One region of the Streptomyces sp. NPDC002055 genome, then DNA from elsewhere that is predicted to be linked to it. Evidence: riboswitches for the same ligand, from Rfam matches in the RefSeq annotation. Region 1 holds a riboswitch; each other region holds the start of a gene.
The links. Region 1 has a riboswitch for cyclic di-AMP ahead of ABT112_RS06275 (transglycosylase family protein). Riboswitches for the same ligand answer to the same signal wherever they lie in the genome.
Positions count from the first base shown of each region.

Region 1 (9,643 bases):
TTCATCCGGCGGTCCAGCTCGGTCAGGCTCCCGGTGGCCGGGTCGGCGTCCGCGACGAGGAGCCGGATGGAGTTCGTCCCGCAGTCGATCGCGGCGACCCGGGTCACTGCGCCTCCTCCGCCGCCTCGGCCGGACCGTCGGCGGGGCCGCAGCCCGCGCACGGGCCCTTCCGCCACCACTCGGGCAGCATCGCGATGGCCTCGTCGCCGAGCGGGTTCACCCCGGGGCCGGCCGCCAGGGAGTGGCCGACCAGCACGTGCAGGCACTTCACCCGGTCCGGCATGCCGCCCGCGCTGGGGAAGCCCTGGAGCACCTCGATCGCGTCCCGGCGCCGGATGTAGTCCTCGTGCGCGGCCCGGTAGGCGGCCGCCAGCTCCGGGTCCTCGGCGAGCCGGGCCGTCATCTCCTTCATGACGCCGTCCGCCTCCAGCGTGCCGATGGCGGAGGCGGCGCGCGGGCAGGTCAGGTAGTACAGCGTCGGGAACGGGGTGCCGTCCTCCAGGCGCGGCGCGGTCTCCACCACGTCGGGGAGCCCGCACGGGCAGCGGTGGGCGATCGCCCGCAGCCCGCGCGGAACGCGGCCGAGCTGCTCGCCGATCGCCGTGATGTCGGCGTCGGTCGGCGGGGTGGGGTCGGTCGGGGGAGGGGGCGTGTCCATGCCTGCGCAGATCTCTTCGTCGGTTCGGTCGGTTGATCGGGAGCGGTGTCCCGCGTCGCCTATCGGGTTCGGTGCCCCGCGTCGGCGCGGTCGACGCCGTCCCAGAGCTCGCTGTACCAGGGGCGGGCGGCCGCCTCCTCGTCACGGCTGCGGACGGGGTCGGGGCCGCCCTCGCGGACCACGGTGTAGCCGGTCTCGCCGGGGCGCACATAGTGCAGGTGCTCGCGGGCCTGCCGCTCGACGTACGCCGGATCCTGCCAGCGGGCCTTCTCGTCGCGCAGCCGCTCGACCTCGGCGCGCGCCCGCTCGGCACGGCGCTGCTGTTCGGCGATCAGGGAACGCTGCGAGACGAACTGCCGCATCGGGTAGGCGAGCGCGACGACGAGGGAGCAGACCACCAGGGCCAGCAGTGCCGCCCGGCCGGTGAGCCGGCTGCGGCGCGGCGGTCCGGCGCGCCGGCCGGCCCGGTAGACCCGGGCGGCGGCCTGCTCGCCGAGAGCCTTGAGTCTGGTCGCGGTGGAGAACCGCTCCCGGTCTCCGGCCACGTCGCCTCCCCTGTCGCTCCCCGCACCGGCTCTCCGTGTCCAGTACGAACGTCCCCGGCCACGGTACGGGACCGGGGACGGGGACGTCCGGATGCCGGGCGGGGCCGTGTGCGGCGGCCCCGCCGTGGCGCGTCCTACTGGAAGCGGAACCGCGGGAAGGCGGAGCGGCCCGCGTACACCGCGGCGTCGTCGAGGATCTCCTCGATGCGCAGCAGCTGGTTGTACTTGGCGACGCGCTCGGAGCGGGCCGGGGCGCCGGTCTTGATCTGGCCGCAGTTGGTGGCGACGGCCAGGTCGGCGATGGTGACGTCCTCGGTCTCGCCGGAGCGGTGGGACATCATGCACTTGTAGCCGTTGCGCTGGGCCAGCTCGACGGCGTCCAGGGTCTCGGTCAGCGAGCCGATCTGGTTGACCTTCACCAGCAGGGCGTTGGCCGTGTTGCTCTCGATGCCGCGGGAGAGGCGCTCCGGGTTGGTGACGAACAGGTCGTCACCCACCAGCTGGACCTTGTCACCGAGCTGCTCGGTGATGGTCTTCCAGCCCTCCCAGTCCTCCTCGTTCAGCGGGTCCTCGATGGAGACCAGCGGGTACGCGGCGACCAGCTCGGCGTAGTAGGAGGTCATCTCGGCGGCGGAGAGCGACTTGCCCTCGAACGCGTACGCGCCGTCCTTGTAGAACTCGGTGGCGGCGACGTCGAGCGCGAGCGCGATGTCCTGGCCGGGGGTGTAGCCGGCCTTCTTGATGGCCTCGACGATCAGGTCGAGGGCCTCACGGTTGGAGTCCAGGTTCGGGGCGAAGCCGCCCTCGTCGCCGAGGCCGGTGGACAGGCCCCGCTCCTTCAGCACGGACTTCAGCGTGTGGTAGACCTCGGCGCCCCAGCGCAGGGCCTCGGAGAAGGACTCCGCGCCGATCGGGGCGATCATGAACTCCTGGATGTCCACGTTGGAGTCGGCGTGCGAGCCGCCGTTGAGGATGTTCATCATCGGGACCGGCAGCAGGTGGGCGTTGGGGCCACCGAGGTACCGGAAGAGCGGCAGGTCGGACGCCTCGGAGGCGGCGTGCGCGACGGCGAGCGAGACGCCGAGGATGGCGTTGGCGCCGAGCGAGGACTTGTCCGGGGTGGCGTCCAGGTCGAACATCGCCTGGTCGATCAGCCGCTGCTCGGTGGCGTCGTAGCCGACGAGCTCCGGGCCGATCTGCTCGATGACGGCGAGGACGGCCTTCTCGACACCCTTGCCGCCGTAGCGGCTCTTGTCTCCGTCGCGGAGCTCGAGGGCCTCGAACGCTCCGGTGGAGGCACCGGAGGGGACGGCGGCACGACCGGTGCTGCCGTCGTCGAGGCCGACCTCGACCTCGACCGTGGGGTTGCCTCGCGAGTCGAGGATTTCCCGGGCTACGACGACGTCGATGGACGGCACGAGCATCTCCTTCATGGGTGTGACGCAGATTCGCAGTGCCTCAGTGGCGCTGCGCCACGAGCCTAACCGGACCGGCCGCATCGGTCGGCCTCTGCCCGCCCGACGAGACAAAAAGGCGCCCATAGGCCCGCAAAGCACGCCCCGGCCGGGCGCGTCCGGGGGCAGGGCGCTCGGCCGGGGGTGGCCCGCCGCCCGGCCGGGGCCGGGCGGCGGGAGGCGGGTCAGCTCAGGTGGAGCCGCTGGCCCGGGTAGATCACATCGGCGTCGTCCACGATGTCCTTGTTCAGGTCGTAGACCTTCTTCCAGCCGCCCTTGACGTCCTCGGCCTTCGCGATGGTGCCGAGGGTGTCGCCGGACTTGACCTTGTACTCGCCGTCACCCTTCTTGACGGCCTTCGGCGCGGCCTGCTTCTGCGGGGCCGCGGCCGGGCGGTCGCTGCGGTCGGCGTGCTCCGGGGCACCGCGGTCCTCCGCGGCGCCGCCGCCGGAGGAGGAGCCGGTGTCGACACCGGCGGCCGGGCCGCCCGCGGTGAGGCCACCGGCCCCGGCGCAGGACCAGGCGCCCGGACCCTGCTGGGCGAGCAGCTTCTCGGCAGCGGCGATCTGCTGCTCCTTGGTGGCCTGGTCGGCGCGCGGGGCGTACTGGGTGCCGCCCGCGGCGGCCCAGCTGGACTGGGAGAACTGCAGGCCACCGTAGTAACCGTTACCGGTGTTGATGGACCAGTTGCCACCGGACTCGCACTGGGCGACCTTCTCCCAGGTGTCCACGGAGGCGGCGGAGGCCGAGGTGGCGCCGATCAGCGGGGCGGCCACGGCGGTGCCCGCCAGACCGGCGAGCGCGGCCATACGGACGGCCTTGGACGGACGGCGATGCTTGTTCTTGCCGGAAAGCAGCATGGAACGGTCTCCTCACCGACGCCTGCGAGGTGAGCTGTCGGGTTCGGGCTGTGAGTGCCCGGCCCGGTGCCTGCGCACCGGGCTTCACCCCTAGCCGGTCGGCCCGTTCATCCTTCAACGGACGTGTCCGGCACTTACCTTGGGTCCCCCGCTCCTGCCTACGGCGCTTTCGCGACGATTCCCTCCGGCCGCCGGCAGGATTCGGCGTGACGGTCGAAGGCGCCCGCGGTGGCGAGCGGACACGACGGTAAGCACACCGGCCCCGTGGGTTCAAAGTGCGACATCCCGCCCACCGAACCCCTCCCTGCCCGCCCGTCACTCACATCACCGCAGGTGAGGGCGGGTACAGGGACATCCGGCCGTCCAGACAGGCGCGTTGGGCCGATGAGATGCTTCTCTCACGCACCCACAACGGGCGGAAAGGGCTCGAACTACCCTTCGGAATCGCTCAGATCGAGGTCCTGGCCTGGGCGAATCATGTCCGCGTCGGAGCCGACGACGTCCTCGTTCGACGCGTACAGCGCGCTCCAACCACCGGGAAGGGCGTACTCCTGAGCGATATCCGACAAACTGTCACCCGGTTGGACGGTGTACCGGCCGTCCGCGGACGTGTCGGCCCGGTCCTCACCGCGTGAGGCGTGCCGTCCGCCGTCGCGCTCCCCGTCCCCGGACTCCTGCTCGTCGGCGGGGGCGCCACGGTGCCGGCCGGCGCCTTCGCCGCCCTGGTCCGAGCCGCCCTTGCCCGAGCCGTCCCGGTCCGAGCCGCCCTGGCCCGAGCCGTCCTTCCCGCCGGACGCGCCGTCGCCCTCGTCGGACCGGTCGGCGTCGGCCTTGTCGTCGCCGCTCTTGCCGCCGTCCGCGTCGCCGCTCTTCCCGTCGCCGCTCTTCTCGTCCTCGCGCTGCTCGCCGTCGCCCTTGTCGGTATCGGCGTCGTCGCTCTGCGCACGGTCCGCGTCGTCGTCGGCGCCGTCGGACGACGACGCGCCGTCGGAGTACTCCGGGTCGAGCGGCAGCAGGGACTCCAGCGGGCCCGGCGGCTCGGTGCTGCCGGGGTCGACATCGGGGGCCTCACCCCCTTCCTGCAGCCCCGCGTTGGTGGCGCAACTGGGCCAGGCCTCCGGCCCGCGCTCGGCGAGGATCTTCTCGGCCACCGATATCTGCTGGGAGCGGCTGGCCAGGTCGGCGCGCGGCGCGTAGTCCCGGCCGCCGTGCTCCTCCCACATCTCCTGAGTGAACTGCAGGCCGCCATAGAAGCCGTTGCCGGCGTTGGCGCTCCACAGCCCGCCGCTCTCGCACTGGGCGACCCGGTCCCAGGTATCGGCGTCCGCCGCCTGGGCGCCGGTGGCCCCGAGCAGCGGCATCGCGATGCCCGCGCCGGTCATGCCGACGGTGACGAAGATGGCGGGTGCCTGGCGGGGGCGGCGGTGTCGACCGTTCCCGGAACGCATGCGGTTGCCTTTCGAGCGAGTGACAGGGAGCCGTGGGGGGACCGCTTGAAAGTAGCGGCGGCCCACGGCAGTCACAAGACGATGTAGCCGAGATCACGTATTGGTCACGTAGTTGACAAACCTTCACTTCCTGTAGGGGTGAACTCCACCGGAAGGGTCCGCAGTCCCCGCATGATGAGCCCGCCACGCCACCGCAATTCATCTGTTTCCACCGCAAGTCGCATATCCGGCAGGCGGCGCAGCAGGGTGGCCAGCGCGGTCTGCGCCTCCAGCCGGGCGAGCGGTGCGCCCAGGCAGTAGTGGATGCCGTGGCCGTAGCCCAGGTGCTGGTTGTCGCGGCGGGCGAGGTCGAGGGTGCCGGGCGCGTCGAAGCGCTCCGGATCGCGGTCGGCCGCGGCCAGCACCACCAGCACCGGCTCCCCGGCGGCGATCCGCTGCCCGCCGAGGGTCAGCGGCTCGGTGGCGAAGCGCCAGGTGGCGAGCTCGACGGGGCCGTCGTAGCGCAGCAGCTCCTCGACGCCGGTGGCGAGCAGCTCCGTCTCGCCGGCCGCCAGGGAGCGCTGCAGCCGCTCCCGTTGAACGGGATGGCGCAGCAGCGCGTACATACCGTTGCCGATGAGATTCACCGTGGTCTCGAAGCCGGCGAACAGCAGGATGAACGCCATCGCGGCCGCCTCGCCCTCGGTCAGGTGCTCACCGTGGTCGCTGGCGCGGATCAGGCCGGAGATGAGGTCGTCGCCCGGTTCCGCCCGTTTGCGGTGGATCAGTTCGGCCAGGTAGGAGCGCATCTTCTTGACCGAGCGGGCCACTCCCCCGCGCGGTCCGCCGCCGTGCCGGATCATCATCCCGGCCCAGTCGCGGAAGTCGTCCTGGTCCTCGGCCGGTACGCCCAGCAGGTCGCAGATGGCGTAGATGGGGAGGGGAAAGGCGAAGTCGTGGATGAGGTCCGCGGAGCCGTTCCCGGCGAAGCCGTCGATGAGCCGGTCGGTCAGTTCCTGCACCCGGGGCGCGAACTCCGCCACCCGGCGCGGGGTGAAGGCCTTGGAGACCAGGCGGCGCAGCCGGGTGTGGTCCGGCGGGTCGATGTTGAGCAGATGGGTCATCAGATCGGCGCTGCGCTCGCCGGGAATGCCGACCTTGCCCTTGGCGTGGGCGGACTCGCTGTGGTGGACGGGGTTCTTGGAGAGCCGGGCGTCCGCGAGGGCCTGCCGGGCGTCGGTGTACCGGGTCACCAGCCAGGCCTCGACGCCGCTGGGCAGCGCGGTCCGGTGCACGGGACTGTGCTCGCGCAGCCAGGCGTACGCCGGATACGGGTCCGCGGCGAACTCCCAGCCGAAGAGCTGGGGCGGGGAGTCCGGGTCCGAGGCGTCCTGGGCCCGAGCGGCGGAGGTCTCGGGGGCCGGGGCGGTGGCGTCTTGGGCGGTGGCGTCCGGAGTCGAGGCGTCCGGGGCGGTGGCGTCCGGGGTCGGATCGGGGTTTTCCTGGGGCACGCTCCACCGTAACCGCCCGGCCGGGAGGCCCCGCCGCCCCGTCCGCGGGGACGCCGGAGCCGGGGCCTTGCGAGCCGGGCCGGGAACGGGGGTCCTGGGAGCCACGGCCGGAGGCCGGTGTCCCGGGAGCCGGGGCCGGGATCCCCGGGAGGCTTGGGAGGCTTGGGAGGCTTGGGAGCCGGAGGACGTTACGCGGTCTGCCGGGCGTCGTGGTGCTCCAGCCAGCCGGAGGTGAGGAGGTACTGGCCGAGGAGGTACCCGGCCATGATCAGCACCTCCTGGGAGGGGACCTCCCGGCCCGCCTCCTTGAGCCCGATCAGCAGGTCCGAGCCCAGGAAGGCGGCGGCGCCCGCACCGACCCGGCCCCCCACGCCGAGCGCGGTGACCGTCATCGCGACCAGCGCGAGGCTGTAGCCGGCCACCGGCAGCCGCAGCTGCTTGTCGAGGGTCGGCGCGAGGGCGGCGTTCACCGCGGCCCAGCCCGCCAGACAGCCGACCGCCGGCCAGGGCTTCCGCGCGATGCCGCGGAGTGCGCCGAGTCCGGTGCAGCCCGCGGTGTAGCTGACCTGGGTGCCCAGGAACGCCGCCATTCCGAGGAGGAAGGCGGGCTTGTGCTCGTCGAAGAGAAGCGCCGTGTCACCGGCGGCGGCGAAGGCGAGTCCGGCGACGAGAGCCTTGGGGACCGGCGCGGAGGTGTCGGGGCGGCGGCGCAGCACATGGACCGCGAGCGCGGGCATGAGCAGCGGCTTCGCGGCCCGGCGCAGGCCACGCGGGCTGCTGTTCACGCCCACCAGGTCGGCCGCGGAGAGCACTCCGAACGCCGCGAGCGCACCGCGCCCGTGGCCGTCGGGCCGGGTCAGCTGCTGTGCGGCCGCGGCCGCCGCCCGGAGTACGCCCTGCCGCCGGAAGCCGCCCTGCCCGGTCCGCCTGCGCTGCCCGCCCTGCCCGAAGATCGCCATGGCAGGCAGTCTCGCGATGCCGCTGATGCCCCGTCAACGGTGGGGTGATGTGATGTGCCGCTCCCACCGGGCCGTCGGGCGGGTGGGCCGTCGGCCCACGGGCGCAGCTCTCCCCCGGCCCGCGGCCCGAGGCGGCCGGGGTCCCGCCGGGCGTGCGTGCCGTCCGGGCGCGTCACGCGCGCCGGGTCATCCCGTGCCGTGGCCGCTGCCGCCGTGGTCCCACTTCCGGGGCTCCCCGTCGTCCTTGGTCCGCGACCCGGAGCCGAATTCGTACGGCATGTGCCGGATGCCGTCCCGCGGGACCTCGTCCCCTTCGCGGTACTCGGACACATCCGTGCGCGGCCGGGCCACGTCCTGGTGGCCGGGCCCGTGGTTGGGCGGGGCCTCCCCGCTCCGGTGTTCGCCCTGGGTCTCCCAGGCACCGCCGCGCGGCTGGGGCTGCTGCGGCGGGTCGGGCTCCCGCGAGCGGATGCGGTAACCCAGCCACACGGCCCCGATCAGCAGAATCACCACGATGATTCCGACCACCAGCGGGGCGATGCCGACCAGGTAGTCCCGGAGTGCGATGTCCGAGCTCAGCTGCTGGTACATATCGGACGAGTACCCGGGTCGCGGGGGGTCAGTCGACTTGTTCGGCCATCCGGATGGCGTCCCGGTAGGCGCGGGCCGCCGCCCGCAGCGCCGATTCCGGATCGACGCCCTCCGCCTCCGCCCGGACGGCCAGGGACAGCAGCCGCTCGCCGAGATCGCCGCCGCCCACGGACACCGGCGCGGCCACCTCCAGCCCCGCCGTCCGTACCCGGGAGGCCAGCTTGGTGGCGAGGGCCAGCGCGGGCTGCCCCAGCGGGATGCCGTCCGTCACGGACTCCCGCTGCTTCTCGGCGGCCTTCGTGCGGCGCCAGTGCGCCTTGACGTCCTCGGCGCTCTCGGCGGTCTCCGTCCCGAAGACATGGGGGTGCCGGTGGATCAGCTTCTCCACGATGGTGCCCGCCACGTCGTCGATGGAGAACGGCTCCTCCGCGTCCTCCTGCGCGATGCGCGCATGGAACACGACCTGGAGCAGGACGTCGCCCAGCTCCTCCCGGAGCTCCTCGCGGTCCCCCGCCTCGATGGCCTCCACCAGCTCGTAGGCCTCTTCGATGCCGTACTTCGCCAGGCCCTCGTGGGTCTGGGCGCTGCTCCACGGGCACTCGGCCCGGATGGTGTCCATGACCTGCACCAGGTCCAGGAGGCGGGCGCCCGGCAGGTCGTAGGAGGCGGGGAGCAGTTCCAGGTCGGGCATCTGCACCCGCCCCGATCCGGCGAGCCGGGCGAGCCCGTCGGTCAGCCGGGCGTCGCCCTCACCAGGCGGGATGACGACGAGGGTGCGGCCGCCCGCGCTGTCGTCGACCAGCTCCTGGGCGTCCGGTGCCGCCTCCTCGACCATGACCCCGGCCTCGCGCAGATACGGCAGCTGCGGGTGGGCCGGGTCGGCGCACAGCACCCGGTCGGCGCCGTGCAGCACCTGCCAGGCGGGCCAGGACAGCAGCCCGGGGGCGACCCGGTGGCTGGTGGTGAGAAGGACGATTCGGCCGGGGGCATCTGCAGTCACGCGTCGAACGTAACCCACCGGGCGGGGGCGCCAGGCCCCCGGTCGGGGCCGGGCCGGGTGCCCGGTGATCGCGGTGCGCCCTCGGGCACGGGTGCTCCGCGGGCCCTGCGTTCCCCCCGGCCCCTGCGTTCCCCGGTCTCTGCGTTCCCCGGTCCCGGTGCGTGCGGTGGTCCGGGGGCCACGGGCCCGATGGCTGGTGGTCCGGGGCCCGGTGCGGTCCGGGGGCCGGTGCGGTCCGGGGGCCGGTGCGGTCCGGGGGCCACGGGCCCGCAGTGCGGTGACCCGGGGCCCGGCGGCTGCGGCGGCTGCGGCGGCTGCGGCGGTGCGGCGTCAGGCCGGCTCGGCGGGGGCCGGCGGGGCCTTGCGGAGCCAGCTCTCCTTCACCGTGCCGAGCAGCACCTTCTTCTCGTCCCAGGTGCCGTAGCGCGGATTGACGTCGATGCCCATCGTGGCGGAGGCCCGCTGCAGGGCCCGGCCGAGCTTGCTCTGGCCCTTCGGGTCGTTGGGCTCCACGCCGAGCGAGCGCGCCAGCCGGTCCATCACCAGCTGGTTGCGGACGGTGTCCGTCACCTGGCCGGGGCCGATGGCGTACTGCTGGAGCCAGAGGGCCCGCAGCCGCGCCGCGCCGCCCGCGCCCT
Region 1 covers NZ_JBEOXS010000007.1:159,197-168,839, reverse strand. The annotation lists gene ABT112_RS06295 (Ppx/GppA phosphatase family protein) at 1-107, opposite strand, end outside; gene ABT112_RS06290 (DUF501 domain-containing protein) at 104-658, opposite strand; gene ABT112_RS06285 (FtsB family cell division protein) at 718-1,203, opposite strand; gene eno (phosphopyruvate hydratase) at 1,338-2,627, opposite strand; gene ABT112_RS06275 (transglycosylase family protein) at 2,843-3,517, opposite strand; cyclic di-AMP (ydaO/yuaA leader) riboswitch at 3,522-3,693, opposite strand; gene ABT112_RS06270 (transglycosylase family protein) at 3,949-4,965, opposite strand; gene ABT112_RS06265 (cytochrome P450 family protein) at 5,070-6,455, opposite strand; gene ABT112_RS06260 (lysoplasmalogenase) at 6,644-7,414, opposite strand; gene ABT112_RS06255 (DUF6479 family protein) at 7,601-8,005, opposite strand; gene ABT112_RS06250 (nucleoside triphosphate pyrophosphohydrolase) at 8,034-9,005, opposite strand; gene ABT112_RS06245 (SurA N-terminal domain-containing protein) at 9,336-9,643, opposite strand, start outside.

Region 2 (9,643 bases), on a different contig from region 1:
AGTTCCCAGTCCTCGTCGAAGTCGATCCGGGAGTCCGGGTCGAACGGGAGGTCGATCATGCCGTGGTCGGCGGTGACGTAGAGGACGGAACGCGGCGGCAGCTGTTCGGCGAGCCGCTGCGCGAGCCGGTCCACGTACATGAGCTGGCCGCGCCAGGCGTCGGAGTCCACCCCGAAGCGGTGCCCCTTGCCGTCGACTTCGCTGTAGTACGTGTAGACCAGCGAGCGGTCCGCGGCCCCGAGCTGGGCCGCGGCGAAGTCCATCCGGTCCTCGCCGGTGAGCCGCCCGTGGAAGGTGCCGCCGCTGAGCGCGATCTTCGTCAGCGGGGTGTGCTGGAAGTCCGGCGCGGAGACCTGGCAGGTGTGCACCCCGGCGGCGTCGGCGAGCTGGAAGACCGTCGGGTACGGCTGCCAGAGGTGCGGGTCGGTCCAGGGCCGCCAGCGCAGCTGGTTCATCAGGGCGCCGGTGTCCGGATCGAGCACGGTGTACCCGGGCAGTCCGTGCTCGCCGGGCGGCAGTCCGGTGCCGACGGAGGCCAGCGAGGTCGCCGTGGTGGACGGGAAGCCGGCGGCTATCGGGGCTCCGGTGCCGCCGCGCGAGCTCGCCAGCAGGCTGGTCAGGAAGGGCGCCTCGTCGGGGTGCGCCTTCAGCAGCTCCCAGCCGAGGCCGTCGACGAGGAAGACACAGACCCGGTCGGCGGGCTCCAGTGCCAGCCCGGCGGCCAGCCCCGGAACGCCCTGACCGGCGGCGAGGGTGGGCAGCAGTTCCGCGAGCGTGCCGCTGCCGTAGTCGGGGACGGGGGCGGTGCGCGGGTCGAGGGGCGCGGGCTCCGGCCAGGCGGAGCCGGCGGTGGCGGGCTGGACCATCAGCGGCCGGACGCCACGGTGGCCTCGGACAGGGCCTGGGCGAACGCCAGGGTCTGCCGCACCGAGTCGGGGCCGTCGCCGGCCTCGCTGACCCGGAGGCTGAGGTCGTCCGCGGTGGACGAGCCGGTGTAGCCGTGGTCCGCCTCGCAGTTGGGGTCGCCGCAGGCCGCGGGCTCGAGGTCGAGCCGGCTGACGGCGCCCCAGCCGATGGTGAGCACCACCTCGCGGGGCAGGGCTCCCGGAGTGTAGGACTCCGGGTTGGCCACGACCCGGCTCAGCACGACCGAGGAGATCCGGTCGATCCGGACGGACTCGGTGGAGGTGGTGGCGTACGGCGACGGGGACGTGCCGTCGGCGGCCTGCTCGTCGGTGTGGCTGACGATGAAGCGGGTGCCCGTGAGGACGAGCACCGTCACATGGCGGCGGACCTCGTTCGCGTCGAAGGTGGTCTCCTGGTGGACCAGGTACGACGTGACCGGCTCACCGCCCACGGCGGCCTCCACCGCCTCGGCCACGAGGGCCGGGTAGTAGCCGCTGCGCTCGATCGCCGCGCGCAGCCCCTGGGTCGTCGTACCGGTCTTCGCCATGACCCCCATCCTAAGGGGCGAACGGGGCCCCGGACCCTCCCCCTGCCCGGCGGCGGACGGCCCGGCACCGGGCCGGTGCCCGCTCGCTCCCCACGGGAGGACACCCCGCGGGCGCGGGGGCCGGTGGTCCCCGGCGGTACGGAGCGGGGGCGGGCGGGCTGCGGTACGCGCCAGGGCTCCGCCCTAGTACGCGGGGAGGCGGCGCGGGCCGAGGTCCGGCGTGGCCGGGCGCGGGGCGAGCCGCACCGAGGCGCCGAGCACGGTGAGCCCGTGCGGGGCGACCACCACCGGCTCCAGGTCGACGGCCACGACCTCGGGGTGGTCGTCCACCAGCCGGGAGACCCGCAGCAGCAGCTCCTCCAGCGCGTCGGTGTCCACCGGCTGCGAGCCCCGCCAGCCGAAGAGGAGAGGGGCGGTCCGGATGGACCGGATGAGCTCGGCGGCGTCCCGGTCGGTGACCGGGACGAGCCGGTGGGCGGTGTCGCCGAGCAGCTCCGAGGGGGCTCCGGCGAGGCCGAAGGAGAGCACGGCACCGGCGGACGGGTCGATGGCGGCCCGGACGACCGTGTCCACCCCGCGCGGGGCCATGGCCTGCACGACGGGCCACAGCTCGTCGGCCTTGCCGAGGGAGTCGGTCAGCTCCTGATGGGCGCGGCGCAGCTCCTTCTCGCTGGTGAGGTCCAGCCGGACTCCCCCGAGGTCGGCGCGGTGCCGCAGGTGCGGGGCGGTGGTCTTCAGGGCCACCGGGTAGCCGAGGCGGGCGGCGGCAGCGGCGGCGGTGTCCGGGTCGGGGGCGGGCAGGGTGCGCCGCACGGCGATGCCGTACCGGGCGAGCAGCCGTTCCGCGTCGGCGGGGCCGAGCGGCGTGCTGCGGGGCATCGCCGTGCCGCCGGACCGCTCGGCGGCGGCCGGGCCGTCCGCCCCGGCGCCGAGGAGCAGATCGATGTCGGACCCGGCCTCGGCCTCCTGGATGTCGTCGTACTCCGGCACCCGGCCGGTCTCGGCGGCCTGCCGCCGCCACTGGGCGTACCGGACGGCCTCGGCGAGGGCCCGGACGGCCCGCTCCGCGGCGGGGTAGGCGGGGATGCGGGCGCCGTCCGGCTCGCCGTCGGGCGGGCCGTCCAGCGGCGCCCCCAGCGCGCCGACGAGTTCGTCGATCTCCAGGTGGACCACGGTCACCGGCTTGCGGACGGGGCTCGCGGCGACCGCCTCGCGCAGCGCCGCGGCCAGCGCCCGGCCGCCGTATCCGCCGTCCGGAGGGCCGTCGTCGCCGACCCAGGGGATGGCGGTGACCACGACCGCGTCGCAGAGGTCGTCGGCCAGTGCGGCGGAGAGCGCGGCGCGGAAGTCGTCCGGGGTGGCGCCCGTGGTGAGGTCGCGCGGCGGGAGCGGGCGGAGCCGCTCGGTCAGACAGGCGTCGTAGGTGAGCAGGCCCAGCGATTCGGAGTTGCCCAGGATCGCGACCCGGGGGCCGTCGGGCAGCGGCTGCCCGGCGAGCAGCAGCCCGGCGTCGGCCAGTTCGGTGACGGTGTCGACCCGGATCACCCCGGCCTGCCGGAGCAGCGCGGAGACGGTGCCGTCCGGGATCCGGGTGGTGGGTACGGCGTGGCCGGTGGGCGCGCTGCCGCTGTGCCGGGCGCCCTTGACGACGACCACGGGCTTGACCATGGCCGTGCGCCGGGCGAGCCGGGTGAACTTCCGCGGGTTGCCGATGGACTCCAGGTACATCAGCGCCACATCGGTGTTCGGGTCGTCGTGCCAGTACTGGAGGAAGTCGTTGCCGGAGACGTCGGCCCGGTTGCCGGAGGAGACGAAGGTGGAGATCCCGACGTGGCCGCCGCCGCGCCGGTGCAGTCCGGAGAGGAGGGCGATGCCGATCGCGCCGGACTGCGTGAAGAGGCCGAGCCGCCCCGCGGGGGGCAGCTCGGGCGAGAGGGAGGCGTTGAGGCGTACCCCGGGGTCGGTGTTGAGCACGCCGAAGGCGTTGGGCCCGATGATCCGCATGCCGTACGAGCGTGCCTGCCGCACGAGTTCGCGCTGCCGGTCGCGGCCCTCCGGCCCGCTCTCCGCGTAACCGGAGGAGACGACCACCAGCCCCTGCACCCCGTGCTCGCCGCAGTCGGCGACCACCGCAGGCACGTGCTCGGCGGGTACGGCGACGACGGCGAGGTCCACCGGCTCGTCGATGTCCTTCACCGAGCGGCGGGCGGGGACGCCCTCCAGCTCCGTGGTGCCGTCCGGGAAGGCGCGGTTGACGGCGTAGGCGCGGCCGGTGAAGCCCCCGTCGAGGAGGTTGCGCAGCACCGAGCGGCCGACACCGCCGGGGCGCCGGCCGGTTCCGATGACGGCGACCGAGCCCGGGCCGAGCAGCCGCTGCACGGAGCGGGCCTCGGCCCGCTGCTCCCGGCCGCGCTGCACGGCGAGCGACCGGTCGGTGGGTTCGAGACCGAACTCGAGCCGGACCACCCCGTCCTCGAAGCTGCGCTTCTGCGTGTACCCGGCGTCGGTGAACACCTTGATCATCTTGGTGTTGGCGGGCAGCACCTCGGCGGCGAAGCGGCGGATGGCGCGCTCGCGGGCGACCGCGGCGATGTGCTCCAGCAGCGCGGAGGCCACGCCCCGGCCCTGGTGGGCGTCCTGCACGAGGAAGGCCACCTCGGCCTCGTCGGCGGGGGCGGACGCCGCCATGCCCCGCTCGTCGATCCGGTCGTACCGGACGGTGGCGATGAATTCCCCGCCCACCGTCGCCGCCAGGCCGACCCGGTCCACGTAGTCGTGGTGGGTGAACCGGCGCACATCGCGATCGGAGAGCCGGGGGTACGGTGCGAAGAAGCGGTAGTACTTCGACTCGTCCGAGACCTGCTCGTAGAAACTCACCAGGCGCTGGGCGTCATCCGGAGTGATGGGCCGGATCTGTGCGGTGCCGCCGTCACGCAGCACGACGTCGGCTTCCCAGTGGGTCGGGTAGGCGTGCTCCGACGGCAGTTCCATGGCCCAAGCCTACGGGCGCAGGGCCGCGGGGAGCACCGGAAGTGCCGTGAGAGACTGGCCGCGTCTGGTCTAGACAACTGTCCCATCTGAAGACCGCCACGACCCGAAGGGCAACACCATGGTTGAGCGCCGCGTCACTGTCGGCTGGGCCGAGGGCCTGCATGCCCGGCCCGCTTCGATCTTCGTTCGCGCGGCGAACGCCTCCGGCGTCCCCGTGACGATCGCCAAGCCCGACGGCACCCCGGTCAACGCCGCTTCGATGCTGGCCGTGCTGGGACTGGGTGCCCAGGGCGGCGAGGAGATCGTCCTCTCCTCCGAGGCCGACGGTGCCGAGGCCGCTCTGGACCGGCTGGCGAAGCTGGTCGCCGAGGGGCTGGAGGAGCTCCCGGAGACCGTCTGACCCCGGCCGCCCCGGTGGGCGGCCCTGCGGGTGTCCGGCGCGCGGCCGCCGCGGGAAGGGACACCGAGCAGACCGCCGACGTGCGGGCCGCCACCGTGCGGACCGCCGGGCCGTGCTGACCGCCGGGAAATGCCGTGCACGGCCGGGCCGTGGTGAACCTCTCGGAGGGGCGCCGCGGCCCGGTCCTTTTTCCGTTCCCGCTCTCGTTCCCGCTCTCGTTCCCGTTCCCGCTCTCGTTCCCGTTCCCCGTTCCCCGTTTCCCGTTTCCCGTTTCCCGTTCGACAGGGAATGCGCGGACCGAATTCCCGCCCGCCGTTACCGGAATTCTGTTAATTCCCCGCGCTCAGCGTGTTGACGGGTTGTTTCGGATTTCTCACCGGAAAGGGCCGGCGCAGCCGGTAGGCCGCCAGGGACCGTTCGGCGTGCGCGGCCATCAGCGCGCGGGCCCGGTCCGCGTCACGCCGCGCCACCGCGTCGGTGACCGCCCCGTACTCCTGCCAGGACTCGGCCCTGCGGACCGGCGGATGGGCCGCGTACACCCAGGTGACCTTGCGGCGGACCTGAGTCAGCAGCGAGGCCAGGCTGGGGCTGCCGGACGCCTGGGCGAGGGTCTCGTGGAACCAGTCGCCGAGCGGCCGCAGATCCGCGGTGTGCCCCCGGCGGGCCCGCTCCTGGCCCAGCCGGACCAGTCCGCGCAGCACCTTGAGATGGGCCTCGGTGCGGCGCTGGGCGGCGCGGGCGGCGCCCAGCGGTTCCAGCAGCACCCGCATGTCGAGGAGGTCGGCCGCCTCCTGCGCGGTGGGCTCGGCGACACAGGCACCGGCGTGCCGGCGCGTGGTCACGAACCCCTCGGACTCCAGCGTGCGCAGGGCCTCCCGGACCGGCACCCGGGAGACGCCGTACCGGCGGGCGAGCACCTCCTCGGTGAGCCGGCTGCCGGGCGGGTGCGCACCGGAGACGATGTCGTCCCGGATCGCCTGGCACACCGCGTGCGCCGGAATTCCCTTACCGGCCGTCGGCAGCGTATTGCCGTTCACCGTCGCCCCCGCATGGCCCGACCTCCTGTGAAAGGTGAAGGGCGAAGCACAATTCGGCGCCGCCCCGTTCAGGAACTCTATGGCAATGCGGAGGCGTTTCCGACGCGTACGGCCGGACCGGCGCTGACTTTTGGACAGACCGGACCGGCGTTGCTCTGCGGCCCGGCGGCAGCCGGAGGCTTCAGAGGCTGAGGCCGTGCGACCGGAGGTAGGCGATGGGGTCCATGTCCGAGCCGTAGTCGGGCGAGGTACGGGCCTCGAAGTGCAGGTGCGGGCCAGTGGTGTTGCCGGTGTTGCCGGACAGGCCGATCTGCTTCCCCGGGGTGACCGTCTCGCCCACGGAGACGCCGACGGAGGACAGGTGGCCGTACTGGGTGTACGTGCCGTCCTTCATCTTGATCACCACGTTGTTGCCGTAGGCGCCGCCCCAGCCGGCCTCGACGACCTCGCCCGCGCCGACGGCGTGGACGGAGGTGCCGGTGGAGGCGTGGAAGTCGATGCCGGTGTGGCTGCCGGAGGACCAGGCGCCGCCGGAGGCCTGATAGCCGGTGGAGACGCCGCCCTCGACGGGGAGGACGAAGGTGTTCAGACGCTTGCGCTCGGCCTCGCGGGCGGCCCGCTCCTTGGCCTCGCGCGCCTTCTCGGCCTTGGCGGCGGCCTCGCGCCGCGCCTCGGCGGCCCGCTTCTTGGCCTCGGCCTCGGCCTTGGCCTTGGCGGCGGCCGCGTCGGCGGCCTCCTGCTGGGCCTTCGCCTGGGCATCGATGGTGTCGGCGAGGCTGTCCCCGGCGACGATCGCCTGGCGCAGCCCGGTCTCCTCGGGCGCCGGGGTCTCCCCGGGCGCGGCGAGCGCGGGCGTGGCGACCGAGGCGACGGCGCCGGCGGTGGCGAGGGTGGCTATGCCTGCGATGTTCGCGCCGGAACGGGCCATGCGGCTCGGACGGCGGTGTTTCCCGGTGGCACGGGTGAACGCCATGGGGCGGCGTACTCCTTTCCTTCCTTCTCGCCTACCGGGTTAGCTGACGGGTTCGGAGCAGGAAGGTCTCCTACGGACCCCTCGTAAGAGGCGTCCGATTCACCCCAGGGACTGCGCACGGGTCCCCGGCTCCCCTGGCTCGCGCCGTACGGGGACTCGGCGATGACTGTCCGGTGCCGCGGGTGCGGCCGGTGTCCGACCGAACAGCCGGACCGACGCTAAACGGGACATCTTTCAATCGCCAAAGAAATGCCGATCTTTGTTGCGCACACCACAGGAGAACACTCGCCCTCACCTACAAAACGGGCATACGACCGAACCCCGGCGCCGTACCCGGCACCGGGGTTCGCTGTCGTGTCACGGCCCGCGGGAACGGACCGACGCGGCGTCAGCCGCCCCCGGGGACAAGCCCCTTGGGGCAGCCGCGCCACAACGGGCCCGGCGGACCGGCGGGTTGGGACCCGCCTTCCCCGCCTCCGGGCCCGGGACGGCTCAGCCGCCGACCACCTTCACCTCGCCGATGCCGAGCGCGCGCACCGGCTCCTCGATCTGCGAGGCGTCGCCCACGAGCACGGTGACCAGCCGGTCCACCGGGAAGGCGCTGACGGCCGCCGCCGTCGCCTCCACGGTGCCGGTCTCGGCGAGCCGGGCGTAGAGCTGCGCCTGGTAGTCGTCCGGCAGGTGCTGCTCCACCTGGTCGGCGAGGGTGCCGGCGACGGCCGCGGCCGTCTCGTACTTCAGCGGCGCGACCCCGACGAGGTTCTGCACGGCGACGTCCCGCTCGGCGTCGGTCAGGCCCTCGGCGGCGAGGGTGCGCAGCACCTTCCAGGCGTCGTCCAGGGCCGGGCCGGTGGAGGCGGTGTCCACCGAGCCGCTGATGGCCAGCAGTGAGGCGCCGGTGCCGTCGGGACCGGAACGCAGCACCTGGCCGAAGGCCCGCACGCCGTAGGTGTAGCCCTTCTCCTCGCGCAGCACCCGGTCGAGCCGGGAGGTGAGGGTGCCGCCGAGGCAGTAGATCCCGAGCACCTGGGCCGACCACACCCGGTCGTGCCGGTCCGGGCCGATCCGGCCGATCAGCAGCTGGGTCTGGACGGCGCCGGGCCGGTCCACGATCACCACGCGGCCGGTGTCGTCGGCGGTCACCGGCGGGACCGGGCGCAGCTCGGCGGGGCCGCCGGTCCAGGCGCCCAGGGTGTCGCCGAGCACCGCGGCGAGGTCGGTGCCGGCCAGGTCGCCGACGACCACCGCGGTGGCGGTGGCAGGCCGGACGTGCGCCTCGTAGAAGGCCCGGACGGCCGCGGCGTCGATGCGTGCGACGGTCTCCTCGGTGCCCTGCCGGGGGCGGGACATCCGGGACGAGGCCGGGAAGAGCTCCTTGGAGAGCTCCTTGGCCGCGCGGCGGGCCGGGTTGGCCTGCTCGTGCGGGATCTCGTCCAGCCGGTTGGCGACGAGCCGCTCGACCTCGCCGTCGGGGAACGCCGGGGCGCGCAGTGCGTCGGCGAGCAGCCCGAGCGCCTTGGCCAGCCGGGAGGCGGGGACCTCCAGGGAGACCCGGACGCCGGGGTGGTCGGCGTGCGCGTCGAGCGTCGCGCCGCAGCGCTCCAGCTCGGCGGCGAACTCCTCGGCCGTGTGCTTGTCGGTGCCCTCGGACAGCGCCCGGGCCATGATCGTGGCGACCCCGTCCAGCCCCTCGGGCTCGGCGTCCAGCGGGGCGTCGAGGTTGATGTCGACGGCCACCACCTGCTGGCCGGGCCGGTGGCAGTGCAGCACCGTGAGGCCGTTGGGCAGGGTGGCGCGCTCGGGGGCCGGGAAGGCCCACGGCTTGGCGATGCCGCCCTGCGGCTGGGGGTGGAAGGTCATGGTGGCGTCGGTCACCGGTCCGCCTCCTCGTCTGCAGTGTCGTCGGCGGGGGTGCCGTCGGCGGTGTCGTCGGCGGCGGGGGCGGTCGGCTCGTAGACGAGGACCGCGCGGTTGTCCGGGCGCAGCCGGGCGGCGGCCACGGCCTGCACCTCCTCGGCGGTGATGTCCAGGACCCGCTGGACGGCGGTCAGCGCCAGCTGCGGGTCGCCGAACAGCACGGCGTAGCGGCACAGCTGGTCGGCGCGGCCGCCGACGGTGGCGAGCTGGTCCAGCCACTCGCGCTCCAGCTGGGCCTGGGCGCGCTCCATCTCCTCGGGCGTCGGCCCCTCCGCGGCGAAGCGGGCGAGCTCCTCGTCGACGGCGGCCTCGATGGCCGGCACCTCGACGCCGCCGGAGGTCTTCACGTCCAGCCAGCCCAGCGACGGCGCTCCGGCCAGCCGGAGCAGGCCGAAGCCCGCGGCGACGGCCGTGCGGTCGCGGCGGACCAGCCGGTTGTGCAGCCGCGAGGACTCGCCGCCGCCGAGCACGGTCAGCGCCAGGTCGGCGGCGTCGGCCTCCCGGGTCCCGTCGTGCGGCAGCCGGTAGGCGGCCATCAGGGCGCGGGCGGGCACCTCCTCCTCGACAACCTCGCGCAGCTGCCCGCCGAGCACGTCGGGCAGCGAGCCGTCACGCGGCGGCTGCTTGCCGTCGTGCCCGGGGATGGTGCCGAAGTACTTCTCGATCCAGGCGAGCGTCTGCTCCGGGTCGATGTCGCCGACGACGGAGAGCACCGCGTTGTTCGGCGCGTAGTAGGTGCGGAAGAAGTTCCGCGCGTCCTCCAGCGAGGCGGCGTCCAGGTCGGCCATCGAGCCGATCGGGGTGTGGTGGTACGGGTGGCCCTCGGGGTAGACCATCGCGGTCAGCTTCTCGAAGGCGGTGCCGTACGGGAC
Region 2 covers NZ_JBEOXS010000004.1:114,522-124,164, reverse strand. The annotation lists gene ABT112_RS03450 (alkaline phosphatase family protein) at 1-866, opposite strand, end outside; gene ABT112_RS03445 (DUF5998 family protein) at 866-1,453, opposite strand; gene ABT112_RS03440 (bifunctional acetate--CoA ligase family protein/GNAT family N-acetyltransferase) at 1,637-4,444, opposite strand; gene ABT112_RS03435 (HPr family phosphocarrier protein) at 4,563-4,844, shown strand; gene ABT112_RS03430 (GntR family transcriptional regulator) at 5,174-5,881, opposite strand; gene ABT112_RS03425 (M23 family metallopeptidase) at 6,063-6,854, opposite strand; cyclic di-AMP (ydaO/yuaA leader) riboswitch at 6,868-7,026, opposite strand; gene ABT112_RS03420 (M16 family metallopeptidase) at 7,347-8,714, opposite strand; gene ABT112_RS03415 (M16 family metallopeptidase) at 8,726-9,643, opposite strand, start outside.
Region 2: another riboswitch for cyclic di-AMP. It lies ahead of ABT112_RS03425 (M23 family metallopeptidase); the one in region 1 lies ahead of ABT112_RS06275 (transglycosylase family protein).

Region 3 (9,643 bases), on a different contig from region 1:
GCGCGTGCTCCGGCCGGTCGGAGTCGAACGCGGCCAGCGCGCGGCCGCCGACGAGGCCGACGACCGGAACGCCGCGCGACGGGTTCACCGCGGCCGCGCCGTCGTCGGCACCCGCGGTTCCCACGGGACTGAGCAGCGCGGCGCCGGCGGCGACGACCAGCGCGCTGACGATCACTCGATTGCGCATATGGATCTCCATGTTCGGTGCGGCCCACTGCCTGGGCCTGCTCTCGGCCGATACGTTCCGCAGAAACGGACTAAATATCAGATATTCCCACTAGCGAGGCATTCCCCCTGACGCCACCCGGATGGCGGACGCGCCGGCCCTCGAACAGCGGGCGCGCGCACCGCCGTACGGGCGGCGCGGCCCGCGCCGCCCGGCGACCGAAGGCCGACGGGAGGTTGGCGGCAGGCCGACGGGAGGTCGGGGCGGCACGGGTGGCAGCGGTCCGGAACCTCGGAGTTCGCAGGTCCGGACCATCCGTTCCCGGCCTACGGTGCAGGGCCGAACGGGCTTCCGGCCTCCGGCCCGGCCCCGGAGACCGCGCCCCCGAACCCCCGCGGAAAGTGGACCTCCGTGCAGCTCACCCCCGACCGACGGCGTACCGGGCACCGGGCGTTCGCCACCCTGGCGCTCGCCGCGCTCCTCCCCGCATTCACACCGGAACGGTCGGTGCGGGCGACCGTTCGATCGTCACGTCCCTCACCCTGCACCCGGACGGGACACCGTACGGAACGGCCACCGCCCGGCTGACCGCGCTGACGCGTTCTCTCCGGGTGCCCGGCGGGGTCCGCACGGCGCACGGGCAGCCGTGAGGCGAAGGCGGCGCCTCCCGGCCGGCTCCGGGCTGTTCCGGCCGCCGGTGAACGGTGGGGACCGCACGGGACTCCGCACTCGGCCGGGCGACTCACGGCGGTCCGGCACCGCGACGGGTCAGGTCCCGCGGCGTCCGCGCCCGGCCGGCCGGCCCGGCGGGCGCTTCCTCGCCCGCTCCGCCTCGGCCGCCCCCTCCTCGGCGCGGACCCTGGCCCGTTCCGCCGCGTCCCTGGCCCGCTCGGCCGGGGCTCCCGCCGCGCGCCGCTCCCTCCGTGCGGCGGACAGGTCGCTCCTGGCCTGCCGCAGTTGCTCGGTCAGTTCCTCCACGTGCCGTTGGGCCCGGTGGAAGCGGTCCTCCGCATCGGCCAGGCCGCGTTCCGCCGCGGTCGCCTCGTCGGCCCGCGCGTGAGCCTCCCGCCGGAGGTGCTCGGCATCCCGGCGGGCTTGGTCCCGTCGCTCGCTCCGTTCCCGTTCGGCGCGCTCGCGCTGCCGGCTGCGTTCCGTCAGATCGGTCACCGGGGCCGGCTCCCCCGCCCCCGTCGCTTCCACCTCTGCCGCCTTCTTCCCGCGGGGCGTCGCCCGGCCCGGTCCGGCGCGCCCTTCGGCGGGGCTGTCGGCACGGCCCTGGGGGCCGGTGCGGCCGGGGGCTTCCCGCCCGGGCGGGCGCAGCGCGTACACGGTGGCTTCGTCCGCCGGACCGAAGCCCGCCACCGGGGCGAAGGCCCTGGTCAGGCGCCCGGCCGCCAGCTCACGGGCCGCGTCGGGGTCGGCCAGCGCCGCCTGAAGGGTGGCCTCCACCTCGCGCAGCGCCCCGTCCGGCACGGGGCGGCCGGCCTCGGCGGTGATCCGGCGGGCCTGTTCGGAGAGGGCGGCGACCAGTCGGTGCTGCTGCTGGGAGAGGTCGCGCAACTGCCGTCCGTCCAGGTCCCGGTGGGCCCGGCGCAGCTGCTCCCCCAGCCCGAGCACCGCCTCCACCTGCTCCCGTTCGCCGCGGACCAGCAGGTTGACCGCCCACGCCGCGAGTGTCGGCCGGCGCAGGGCCCGGATCCTGGCCGCCTGGCCACGCGGGGCGGCGCGGGCCGCCTCGTCCCGGGCCTCGGTGAAGGACTCGGGCGGCAGCCCATAGAGCTCGTCGGCAACATCCTCCCAACCCATACCGAGATATTTGCACCTTTTGCCCCGATTGCGGGATATCGCGGCAGCCGCGGCGCCGACCGCCCGCCATTGCCGTCCGCGCATCCGCGGGGACCGCACCCGAACCTCGGCCGATTCACCCCCTGCACGGCCCGCGGGCCGGCGTCATGGTGGAGGCATGGCACCCAGGGGGCACGGGACCCGCCCCGCCGTTCCGGAAGTTCGACTTCCACACCCGCCGGGCGGGCGAACGGCGGCCGGACGGTCCGGAGACGTCCGCCCGCGGAGGGGCGCGGCGGCCGGACGCCCGGGAGTCGTGCGCCCGTGGAGGGGCGTGGCGGCCGACGCGTCGGACCGCCGGGAGAGGGCGGGCCCGCGATGCCCCGGATGAACGAGGGCGAGGCCAGGCGGCTGTTCGCCGACGCCCGGGTCGCCCGGCTGGCCGGCGTGCGCCCGGAAGGCCGTCCGCACCTGGTACCGGTGACCTTCGCCCTGTGGGACGACACGGTGGTCACGGCGGTCGACCACAAACCCAAGCGGACCCATGAGCTGCGACGGCTCGCCAACATCAGGGCACACCCCGCCGTCTGCCTCCTGGCCGACGCGTACGACGAGGACTGGGGCGCGCTGTGGTGGGTCCGGGCCGACGGCACGGCCCGCATCGAGGACCCGCCGGATCGCCCACCGGGGGCCGCGCCACGCCTCCACCCGGCCCTGGCCCCGCTGCGGGCCAAGTACCCCCAGTACGCAAGGAATCCCCCCGACGGCCCCGTGATCCTGGTGACCGTGGAGCGCTGGCAGGGATGGCGGAGCCGGTAGGGCACCCACCCGTCCGGGCAGGAGACGCCCCGGCGCCCGTGCCCGCGCCCGCACCCATGCCCGCGACCATGCCCGTGGGAACGGAAGCCCGGGCGGGCTCCGGCGACACGGACGGACGCCGCGCGCGGCCACCAGCCGCGCCCCGTCGGCGCCGATTGCACACGACTGGCCGGATGCACCGTTCGGAATGGCCGGAACTCGCGCACTCATCGTGGCGACACTCCACCCGCAGAACGATGACAGGCCCCGCGCGCACTCCGGATAATCGGGTGACCCATTTCCCGTCGGCACGATTCCCGCCCTCCGGACCGCCCCCGACTCCCGACTCCCGACTCCCCGGAATATCACCGTCCGCTTCACAAGCATCGGTTGAGTCCGCAACCAATCCCCTCGGACATTCAATTACTGAGCGTGAATCCCTAGCCAAAGATGAGTGAAAGGGGGAACCTGTGCGCCTCGCATCGGCTCTCATCTGACGGAGAACGACGGGAGAAGAATGTGAGAATCGATCCGGGAGAGCTGCGAAACCAGTGCCCCCAGTGCGGCGGCCAGATGCAGCAGAGCCCCAGTGGGGGCTGGCTGTGCGGAAACTGCGGAGCACAACGTTGAGCGGCGAGCCCTACTGGACCACGACGTGCCCCGGCTGCGGGGCACAGATAGACGGGCTGCACAACCGCTACGTCTGCGGCATCTGCGGCTGGGTCAGCCCGCCCGAGGAAGAGAACCCCCCACCCCCCGTGTCCCGCGTCGAGGACTGACCCCTCTCGTCACGCGCCCCTGCCAGGCCGACCCCCTCGCCGGGAACCGCACCTCGCCGAGCGTCGCCCCCTCGGCGAGGACGGACGCCGGGCACCCGGAGGCCCCCTCCCCGCCGCCTCGGGCCCGCGACGACCACGGCATCCGCCGGTACCGACCCGCCGCAAGGCAGTGCGCACCGATCGCGTTAGATGGACGCATGTTCGGCTCTGGAACGTATGGTGCGGTGGAAGAGTTGATCCGGACCGTGGTCGCCGAGGAGGTGCTCTCCCGCTTCGGCAGGCTGTCGGATGCCGACATCAGCGAGAAGGCAGGCCCCCTGGATCTCGTCACGGTCGCGGACCGGAACGTGGAGGAGCGGCTCACCGAGGCGCTGAGCTCGATGGCCCCCGGCTCGCTGGTCATCGGCGAGGAGGCGGTGGCGGCCGACCCCGGTCTGCTGGACTCCCTGCACGACGACGGCCCGGTCTGGATCATCGATCCGATCGACGGGACGGCCAACTTCGTGCGCGGGCTGCCCGAGTTCGCCACCCTGGTCTCCGTCGCGCGCCACGGCGAACTGCTGGCCTCGTGGACCCATCTGCCGGTGCCGGGCCTGACGGCCGTGGCACGACGCGGCGAGGGGGCGCTGCTCGACGGTGCGCCGCTGCGGCTGCGCCCGGCCGCGAGCAACGACGTCCTGCAGGTGGCGAGCGCCCGGCCCGCCCATCTGACCGCCGAACAGCAGCACCGTTTCTACGAACTGGCCCCGGAGCACGGCGTGAAGGCGTGCGCCAGCGGCTCGGCGGGGTGCGACTACCTGGACGTGGCGCGGGGCGAACTGGACGCGGTCGCCTACACCTGGGACAACCCCTGGGACCACGCCGCCGGTGTGCTGCTCGTCGAGGAGGCCGGCGGGACCGCGCTCACGGCGCGCGGGGAGCCGTTCCGTATGGCGCAGGGCGTCGTCCCGTTCACCGCCGCGCGGGATGCCGCGACGGCGCGACGGGTCGCGGAGCTGCTGGCCGTTCCGCTCCCTTCGGCCCCTGTGCCCGGGAGCTGAGACCGCGTCTCCCGGGGCGGGCGGGGCCCATCGGCCGGATACCGGCACGTGGCCGAAAGCGTGCGCGGGATCGTTCCCCGGCCGGATGTTCCCCTTCTCGGCCCGCGTTCGCGTCACGATCGAGGGGCAGCACTTCCTACGGGCTCCACGGAGCGTCTTCTCACCCGATGGACGACGACAGGCGACAGGAGGCTGCCGTGAGGATCGATCCGGCGGAGATCCGCAACCAGTGCCCGCAGTGCGGTGCACCGATGCAGCAGAGCCCCAAGGGCGGCTGGCTGTGCACCAATTGCGGTGCCCAACGCCGAGGCTCCGGTTCCGTGCAGGCCGACATTCCGGTCGGGCCGGACGGCCGTCCGGGCCGACGCCGTTCACGCCCACCGCACACCGCACACCGCACACCGATCCCGCTCGACGGGCAACGCTCCGACAGAGTGCCCGCCGGCCGCACCGAAACCGACGCTTTCCGGTCAGAGTTCCGCTGCGGCGGGTGAGCCGGACTTCACCGCGTGACGCATCGAAAAACACCGGCGCACGGTGACCTCATATCCGAAGCGAAAACCGCGCGCCGTCATCACTCGATCACTCCGCGATACGGCACGAATGACCGGCGGCTGCGCCGGTCCGGAATGCAGGGGCGAAAACACCGGCCACGACCACTTCTCCGGGTCGGTCATGGCCGGTGTCCCGTGCATCACCCCGCCCGGAATTGGCGACGGGATATCCGTACGGGGCGCGATACCGGGACGCGTACGGCCCGATCACGGTCCGATCGGGGAAACGGAACGGAGTATCCGGGACTAGCGGAATTTCCCTCTCCGGCCCGCGACGGGACCATCCGCGACGCCTGCCGCCGCATGGCCGGTGGCGACGCCGGGCCCATCCCCTGGACCCGGCCCCACCACCTCGGCCTGCGACGGCACGGCGCTCCGGCCGGCACGGCAGGCCGGACCCCCTCAGCCGGTCAGGCCGAGCGGCGGGGGCGGCCCTACTTGACCCGCCCGTACCAGACGCTGCGGGTCCAGATCCGCTCCTTGCGCACCGTCCTCCCGGGCTTCGGCGAATGCCAGATCTTGCCCTTCCCCGCGTAGATGCCCACGTGGTAGACACCGCCACCCGAGTGGAAGAAGACCAGGTCACCCGCCTTCCGGGAGCGCACCGAGACATGGCGGGTCTTGTTGTACTGGGCAGCCGCCGTGCGAGGCAGCTTCTTGCCCACCCGCTTGAACGAGTACAGCGTGAGACCGGAGCAGTCGAACCGGTGCGGGCCCACCGCACCGTAGCGGTAGGGGGATCCCTTCTTGGAGGCCGCGATCCTCAGGGCCTTGCCGGCCGGCGTGGCCGCTTCCGCGGTGGGCGCGGCAGCGGGTATCAGCGTCGAGCCGGCGAGAGCGGCGGCCGTGAGAACCGAGGTGGTTCCGGCACGGGATATGAGCGCAGGAATGCGTGTACGCGCAGACATGCGGAAGCCCTTCGTCATCCGCCTGCGAAAGATGACCTGTCGGGTTCGGGCCGGCGAAGTTGCCCGGCCACATGACGTGGCTTCACCCCAAGAGCCATCACCTTCATGGCTCGGTCGTACTTGGGTCTCCCGCTCCTGCCGAAGTTGGGTGTTCGCGGTACATCCGGACGGCGGCAGGACTCGGCGTCCATCCGGATCGCCCCGCCTCGGTTGGCGGGGGCTTGTTGTCGGTTATGGATCCTGCGTCATCAACCACCGTAATTCAGAGCCGAAATGGCCTTCTGTGAACTTCTTCACTCTCATCCGATTGGGCGATCCGGGCCCGCCGGGCGGTGTGAATACCTCCGGTAACGGGCTTTGAGCAGCGTGAAGTTGGGCATCGTCAGCCGCCACTTCGCAGCGCTCCCGGTATCCCCAATTCCGCTTCTGCGCAGTGGAGTTGACGGTGTGACAGGTGGGTGCTCATGCAGGTTGCGCCGATGCCCGGAGGGGTCACCTTCCGGGCAGCCCGGAGGGTGCCGGGCACCGCGCGGAGGGGAGCCGGCCGGAGGGCGCGATGTGCCGGACCCACTCGCTCCGGAACCCGCGCCGCACCGGCCGCACGATACGGACGGGGCCAGGCCGGGCCCTGCGCGGGACGGCCGCCGCGCCTCCCCGCCGACCGCGACTACGGGGTCGGCCACGACCGAGAGCGCCGGAGTGAGTCATTCCGGCTGCCGGCCGGGCCCGGGGCACCGCCTCCGCCCGGGCCCGGCACACTCCCTCCATATCGTCTAAATTGGGGCAGGTGGGGTTACGGCGGTCCGTTGTACGCCGGGCCTGCGGGACCGTGTCCGACCGCCGCACGCGCACCGAGACAGGCGTGGCCCGGTCCGGCCGGACCACGGGGACGGATACCCATGACCGACGGCCAGCAGGGTCCCGAGGACCACGGCCCGGACCCCCTCGGAGACTTCTTCTCGCACTTTCTCGGCGGCGGCCAGCCCGGGCAGCCGCCGGACGCGCGGCGCATCGACTTCAGCCGCATGATGAGCGGCCCCGCGCGGCAGCTCGTCTCCGCCGCGGCCACCTACGCCGCCCGGCACGGCAGCTCCGATCTCGACACCGAGCACCTGTTGCGGGCCGCGCTCTCCACCGAGCCGACCCGCGGCATGGTCACCCGGGCCGGCGCGGACCCGGACGCGCTCGCCGCGGAGATCGACCAGCAGGCCGGGAACGGCCCGCCGCGCACCTCGATCGCCGTCACCCCGGCGGTCAAGCGCGCCCTGCTCGACGCCCATGAGATCGCGCGCTCCACCGGTGCTTCGTACATCGGTCCGGAGCACATGCTCGTGGCGCTGGCCGCGAACCGCGACTCCACGGCCGGCCAGATCCTCAACGCCGCGCACTTCTCGCCGCCCGCCGGGTCCCGGGACGGCTTCACGGGCGCGCCCGGTACGCCCGGGCCGCGCCCCGGACCGGAGGAGCGGAACACCCCGAACCTCGACAAGTACGGCCGGGATCTCACCGAGCTCGCCGCCGAGGGCCGGATCGACCCGGTGATCGGACGCGACGAGGAGATCGAGCAGACCATCGAGGTGCTCGCGCGCCGGGGCAAGAACAACCCCGTCATGATCGGCGAGGCCGGGGTCGGCAAGACCGCCATCGTCGAGGGCCTGGCCCAGCGGATCGCCGACGGCGACGTCCCCGACATCCTCGTCGGCCGCCGCGTCATCCAGCTCGATCTCTCCGGGGTGGTGGCCGGCACCCGTTTCCGCGGGGACTTCGAGGAGCGGCTCACCGGCCTCATCGACGAGATCCGCACCCACTCCGACCAGCTGGTCGTCTTCATCGACGAGCTGCACACCGTCGTCGGCGCGGGCGGCGGTTCCGAGGGCGGGGCCATGGACGCCGGCAACATGCTCAAACCCGCGCTGGCCCGCGGGGAGCTCCATGTCGTCGGCGCGAGCACGCTGGAGGAGTACCGTCGCTACGTCGAGCGGGACGCCGCGCTCGCCCGCCGGTTCCAGCCCGTCCTGATCCCCGAACCCAGCACCGCGGACGCCGTGGAGATCCTGCGCGGCCTCCGCGACCGCTACGAGGCGCACCACCAGGTCCGGTACACCGACGAGGCCCTGTTCGCGGCCGTCGAGCTCTCCGACCGCTACCTGCCCGACCGGTACCTGCCCGACAAGGCGATCGATCTGATGGACCAGGCCGGGGCCCGGGTCCGGCTGCGGTCCGCCACCCGGGGCACCGACGTGCGCGCCATGGAGCGCGAAGCCGAGCAGCTCGCCCGGGACAAGGACCAGGCGGTCGCCGCCGAACAGTACGAGCGGGCCACCGAACTGCGCGACCGCATCGCCGATCTGGACGGCCGCATCGGCAGCGGCGGCCACCAGCGCGGCCAGGTGGACGAGGTCACGATGGAGGACATCGCCGGCGTCGTGTCCCGCCAGACCGGCATCCCCGTCAGCAGTCTCACCGAGGAGGAGCGGGACCGGCTGCTCAGCCTGGAGGAGCATCTGCACCACCGGGTCGTCGGGCAGAACGAGGCCGTGGCGGCGGTGGCCGACGCGGTGCTGCGGTCCCGGGCCGGGCTGGCCGACCCGGACCGTCCGATCGGGAGCTTCCTCTTCCTCGGGCCCACGGGCGTCGGCAAGACCGAACTCGCCCGGGCACTGGCCGAGGCGCTCTTCGCGAGCGAGGACCGGATGATCCGCCTGGACATGAGCGAGTACCAGGAGCGGCACACCGTCAGCCGGCTGGTCGGCGCGCCCCCCGGATACGTCGGTCACGAGGAGGCCGGGCAGTTCACCGAGGCGGTGCGGCGGAACCCGTACTCCCTCCTGCTGCTGGACGAGGTGGAGAAGGCGCACCCGGACGTCTTCAACATCCTGCTGCAGGTGCTCGACGACGGGCGGCTCACCGACTCGCAGGGCCGCACGATCGACTTCAAGAACACCGTCATCGTCATGACGAGCAATCTGGGCTCGGAGGCGATCAGCGGCCGGGGCGGCGCGCCGGGGTTCGGCGCGGGGGACGCGGACGCCGAGGAGGAGGCCCGGCGCGAGCGGGCGCTGCGCCCGCTGCGGGAGCACTTCCGGCCGGAGTTCCTCAACCGCATCGACGAGATCGTGATCTTCCGCCGGCTCGCCGACGAACAGCTCCAGGAGATCACCAACCTGCTGCTGGACGAGACCCGGCGCCGACTGCGGGCCCAGGACGTGGCGGTGGACATCTCCGCGAAGGCCGTCGACTGGCTCGCCCACCAGGGGTACCAGCCGGAGTACGGTGCCCGGCCGTTGCGCCGGACCATCCAGCGCGAGGTGGACAACCGGCTCTCCCGGATGCTGCTCGACGGCAATCTGCGGCCGCACACCAGCCTGCGGATCGATGTGGAGGACGGCCGGCTGACCTTCCACCGGGGCGAGGACGCCCCGGCGCACCGGGTGCTGAGCCCGGCCGGCGGGCCCGACGGCACGGCATGACGCGCCGGTTCCGGGCGCGGTGCCCGGACCGCTCCACCGGGGTGCCGGAGGGGCGCTGTGCCGGCGATCGCGGAGGTCGGAGCCGAGATGCCCGGAACGCCCGGTTGTGTGACCGTGGAATCAAGGACCGCCGATCGGGTGAA
Region 3 covers NZ_JBEOXS010000001.1:242,522-252,164, reverse strand. The annotation lists gene ABT112_RS01135 (DUF4394 domain-containing protein) at 1-187, opposite strand, end outside; gene ABT112_RS01130 (hypothetical protein) at 935-1,972, opposite strand; gene ABT112_RS01125 (TIGR03668 family PPOX class F420-dependent oxidoreductase) at 2,330-2,770, shown strand; gene ABT112_RS01120 (hypothetical protein) at 3,376-3,528, shown strand; gene ABT112_RS01115 (inositol monophosphatase family protein) at 3,753-4,568, shown strand; gene ABT112_RS01110 (hypothetical protein) at 5,039-5,245, opposite strand; gene ABT112_RS01105 (C40 family peptidase) at 5,557-6,030, opposite strand; cyclic di-AMP (ydaO/yuaA leader) riboswitch at 6,035-6,191, opposite strand; gene ABT112_RS01100 (ATP-dependent Clp protease ATP-binding subunit) at 6,930-9,500, shown strand.
Region 3: another riboswitch for cyclic di-AMP. It lies ahead of ABT112_RS01105 (C40 family peptidase); the one in region 1 lies ahead of ABT112_RS06275 (transglycosylase family protein).